DNA from 2 places in the Bacillus sp. XF8 genome. Region 2 is predicted to be linked to the other one. Evidence: predicted binding sites of a transcription regulator. Region 2 holds the regulator's gene; the other holds the start of a gene.
What was found. The regulator NrdR, encoded in region 2, represses ribonucleotide reductase genes. The targets are predictions, from matches to a motif close to AACACNATATATNGTGTT.
Positions count from the first base shown of each region.

Region 1: the regulator NrdR is predicted to act here: its motif matches at 748-765, upstream of J4P91_RS15630 (anaerobic ribonucleoside triphosphate reductase).

Region 1 is NZ_JAGDQK010000023.1:98,679-101,096, forward strand. Features, by position in the region: gene plsY (glycerol-3-phosphate 1-O-acyltransferase PlsY) at 1-582, opposite strand, end outside; gene J4P91_RS15630 (anaerobic ribonucleoside triphosphate reductase) at 809-2,418, shown strand, end outside.
Region 2 is NZ_JAGDQK010000021.1:74,079-76,496, forward strand. Features, by position in the region: gene J4P91_RS14550 (replication initiation and membrane attachment family protein) at 1-578, opposite strand, end outside; gene nrdR (transcriptional regulator NrdR) at 694-1,155, opposite strand; gene speD (adenosylmethionine decarboxylase) at 1,424-1,807, opposite strand; gene J4P91_RS14565 (glyceraldehyde-3-phosphate dehydrogenase) at 2,194-2,418, opposite strand, start outside.

The DNA.
Region 1 (2,418 bases), on a different contig from region 2:
TGTAAAATTCGCTTTCGGTTCAGTTTTATTTATAATTCGTCCAATATTAGTACGGTGTCTATAAATAACCATACCAGCTAATAAACACATCGCAACAATGAAGATTTTATCCCCAGTAACAATTGATGCGATAACAGCAACAACAGCTGTTACCATAGAAGAAAGTGATACGTATCTCGTTGTAAATAGAAGGGTGAAAAAGACAACGGCTAATATTGCAAAAATAATTGGCGCGTAGCATAAGAGTACTCCAGCAGAAGTTGCAACTGCTTTTCCGCCGCGGAATTTTGCAAAAATCGGATATACATGTCCAAGAACTGCAGCTAATCCAAACCAAAGGGGATGGATATCTAAGGCAAAAATTAACGGTAGAGCTGTCGCTAACGTTCCCTTTAAAATGTCAGCAATTGTAACGATAAAACCTGCTTTTTTCCCTAGCGTCCGAAATGTATTCGTTCCTCCTAAATTACCGCTACCATGCTCGCGAATGTCGATTCCGTAACCAATTTTTCCGACAACAAGTGCAAATGGAATCGAGCCAAGTAAATAGGCAACGATAAATAAAAGATATGTAATAAGCATAAGTTCAGTCTCCTTTATTCAAATGTGTTGATAAAGGGTAAAAAGAGTTTTTCCCGTATATTGTACCATACATTTGTAAAGAGCACATTTCTTTTTTGTAAATGAAAAATTCAAAGTTTCTTAAAAAAACTTTCACAAGAATGTTACATTTCTCACAGACCTACCAGGACTATATGTTGTATCATTTTGTTTGTGAATTAACAATATATAGTTGGAGGTTTGGGGAATGATAAAACAAAGTGCACGTGGAGAAGAATTAATGAAGATTTTTGAAACAATTGTCTACGGGAATGAGCAAGATTTAATGCAAGAAAATGCAAATGTTGATGGACGGTCTCCGATGGGAATGATGGGAACATTTGCATCTGAGAGTGCAAAATATTATGCAATGGAACAATTGCTTTCTGAACAAGTAAAAAAAGCAATTGACCAAAATATATTATACCCACATGATTTAGATTTTTATGCGACAGGTACGACAACATGTTCGCAAATTCCTTTAGCACAAATGCTTGAAAAAGGATTTCATACCGGGCATGGACATATGAGGCAACCACAAGATATTAAAAGTGCGTTGGCACTTTCTTCGATTATTTTTCAAGCAAATCAAAACATGCAACACGGCGGTCAATCATTTGCGTTATTTGACATTGATTTAGCACCGTATGTGAGAAAAACATTTGAGAGAAATAAGAACAGATTAGGAACGTATCCGCTAACAAAAGAGCAAGTAGAAGAGTTTGCATGGAAAGAAACAGAAAACGATACGTATCAAGCTTGTGAAGCTTTTATTCATAATTCCAATAGTATGCATAGCCGAGGAGGTGGGCAAGTTCCGTTTATTTCTATTAATTACGGAACGGACACATCGAAAGAAGGAAGATTGTTAATTAAACAATTATTACGAGCGACGCAGGCGGGATTAGGAAAAGGTGAAACACCTATCTTCCCTATTCAAATCTTTAAACTGAAAAAAGGTGTCAATTTTGAAGAGAGTGATCCGAACTATGATTTATTTGAATTGGCATTAGAAACGACAGCAGAAAGATTATTCCCGAATTTTTCATTTTTAGATGCACCATTTAATGCAGTGCATTATGATGGTCGTCCAGAAAGCGAAGTATGTTATATGGGCTGTCGTACTCGTGTTATGTCTAATATTCATGGGGAAGAGACCGCCATTGGAAGAGGGAATTTATCGTTTACTTCCATTAACCTAGTGAAATTAGGATTGATTAGCGGATCGAAAGAAATATTTTTTGAAGCTTTAAATTATTATGTGGATCTTGGTATTCGTCAACTACTAGAAAGATTTGCTTACCAATGTACGAAAAAGGCAAGAGATTTTCACTTTTTATATTCACAAGGAGTATGGCGGGGCGGAGAAAAATTGCATCCTGAAGATTCTGTTGCTGAAATTTTAAAACAAGGAACGTTAAGTATTGGGTTTATCGGTCTTGCAGAATGTTTAGTTGCATTAACAGGAAAACATCATGGGGAAGATAAAGAATCATGGGATCTTGGGAATGAAATCGTAACCTTTATGAGGCAGAAGATGGATCAAGCGACGGAAGAACATCAGCTGAATTTCTCTTTAATTGCCACTCCTGCGGAAGGGTTATCAGGAAAGTTTGTTAAAAAAGATCGAGATGAATTTGGAATCATTAGCGGTGTAACAAATCATAATTATTATACAAATTCATTCCATATTCCAGTTTATTACCGGATTCAAGCAATTGATAAAATACGTTTAGAAGGACCGTTTCATGCACTTTGTAATGGTGGACATATAACGTATATTGAATTAGATGGAGCGGCAGTTCATAACCAAAAAGC
Region 2 (2,418 bases):
TCATTTCCGGGCATCACTGTTGTCTTCGGAATACGAAGTTCCTCTTGCGCATGTTCAAATTGTCCTGGGTTAAATGAACCAAACACATCATTAAAAGAATGTGTAACATTTTCATACGAAGTAAAGTCGAACTCTTCTTCTAAGAAGTATTGTTTGACTTGATTATATTTCGCCCGGCTTAATCTGTTGTACAAGAAAATACTTAAAACAATATCATCAAAAAATTGTTTTGGAGTTAGTGGTGGCTGCAATTCGTATATAAACATTCGAATATCTTTTTCTTTTTTTATATATACGTTTAAAAGCCCAATCGCTTCTAATTTCACCCGTTCTTCATATACTTCAGGAAGCTGCATTTGCATTGTCACCATAAGAGAGTGATGTGTATTCTCTTTTCCAAATACACGATCCTGCTCTAGCTCTCCCCACAGCGTCATGTATAAGCTAAAAGCCTTGCTACCTACTAATGGTTGATATAACATCGTTAATACCTTCCGATCGTAACTATGCAGCAACCCTTTTACGCTTACTTTATAACGATCAATTGGCAATAGCTCCATCCATGACTGTTTTTCCATTCTTGCAATTCCTTTCTTTCATCCATTCTACGTATATAACTCCTTAGCGAAAAAGAGCTAATAGCTTGCGCTTCTAGCTCTTTTTCCCCACTATTTGCAGGCTCAAAGTTTCACTTTATTCTCGTTCTTTTTGCAGTATATCTTTTAATTCTTCAATGAATACATTTAAATCTTTAAATTGACGGTACACAGAAGCAAATCGTACATAAGCAACATCATCAATATCTCGAAGTGCTTCCATTACGATTTCACCAATCATATCACTTTTCACTTCTGATATTCCTAAATTTCGAAGTTCACGTTCTACATTTTGTGTTACTTCTTCTAATTGTTTTAAAGATACAGGTCTTTTTTCACACGCTTTAATTAATCCACGCAAAATCTTTTCTTTATTAAACTCTTCTCGTGTTCCCTCTTTTTTTACAACAATAAGAGGTGGCTCTTCTACTCGTTCAAATGTCGTAAATCGATTTAAACAACTTTCACACTCTCTTCTTCTTCGAATGGAGCGTCCCTCATCTACCGGACGTGAATCCAATACTCTTGTACCATTATGAAAACAGGCTGGACAACGCAACTCATTCACTCCCTTGCAATTTAATCTTCATTTTTTTACTTCACCTACACGTGAAAATATATATACAATATTATATAACCTATTTGTATTTACTCACTACCTTATCCCGCTATTCGCGTTCAGTGATACTCTACTTTTAAAAAGTTCACTTTACAGTAAGCGACCATTCGTCAAAAACAATCTATCCATTTTACAGTTTCAAATTTATATAAACTAAAAAGAGGTGCATTATACACCTCTTTACATTTTAAATCAATTATGTTCTTTTTTAAAGAGCTTTTGTTTCTCTATGCTTAATTTCGAAGCTACCTGTGCCTCGAGGAAGCTCGATGCTCTCTCGCGTTTTCGCATTTAAACCTTCTGCAATATATTCTGCAGCAACATTTGGATCAATACGATCCCCGCAAGTATAAACATCAATACTTGCATAGCCGTGTTCTGGAAAGCTATGAATTGTTAAGTGTGATTCCGAAATGATTACAACTCCACTTACACCCTGCGGTGCAAATTTATGAAAAGCAACCTCACGTACTTCAGCACCAGCTCTTAGTGCTGCATCCACAAATAATTGTTCAATAAACGGCATGTCATTAAGCTTGTCGAAATCGCAATCCCAAAGTTCAGCGATTACGTGACGACCCATCGTGTCCATAGTATCCATTCTACAGTTCCCCCTTGTAAATTTAATCTAACTGTTCGAATTGAAAACTAATTTGCAATTTGGCTTGCTCCACTACCACGGGGGAAAGTTAGTCCAGAGAGGTCCTAACCCTTTAAGTAGTGACTACGTACCTCAGCTCTTAAGTTTACGAGTGTTAGTATACTTTGTTTATTTTCATTTTGCAACAACAGTTTTTTCGATTTTTTGTCATATTCTCCTCTTTACTTTTCCCGAAAAAAAATAATTGATTCACAAATGCAGTAATCACAATGGTTTCTCATATGTATCATTTATAAAAATATACTCATATATTTTTTCCTTTTCAGAAAAAAACATAAAAAAAGAAGACAAGCAATCGCTTGCCTCTTTTTTTATCATTAAATGTGTTGTACACTTTCTTGTTTTGCTAATTCAGTAACAACTAATTTCACAAGATCTACAACGCGGCGAGAGTAACCCCACTCGTTATCATACCAAGCAAGTACTTTCACTTTACGTTCACCCATTACCATTGTAGATAAGCCATCAATGATAGCTGAATGCGTATTTGTATTAAAGTCAATAGAAACTAGAGGCTCTTCACTGAACTCTATGATTCCTTT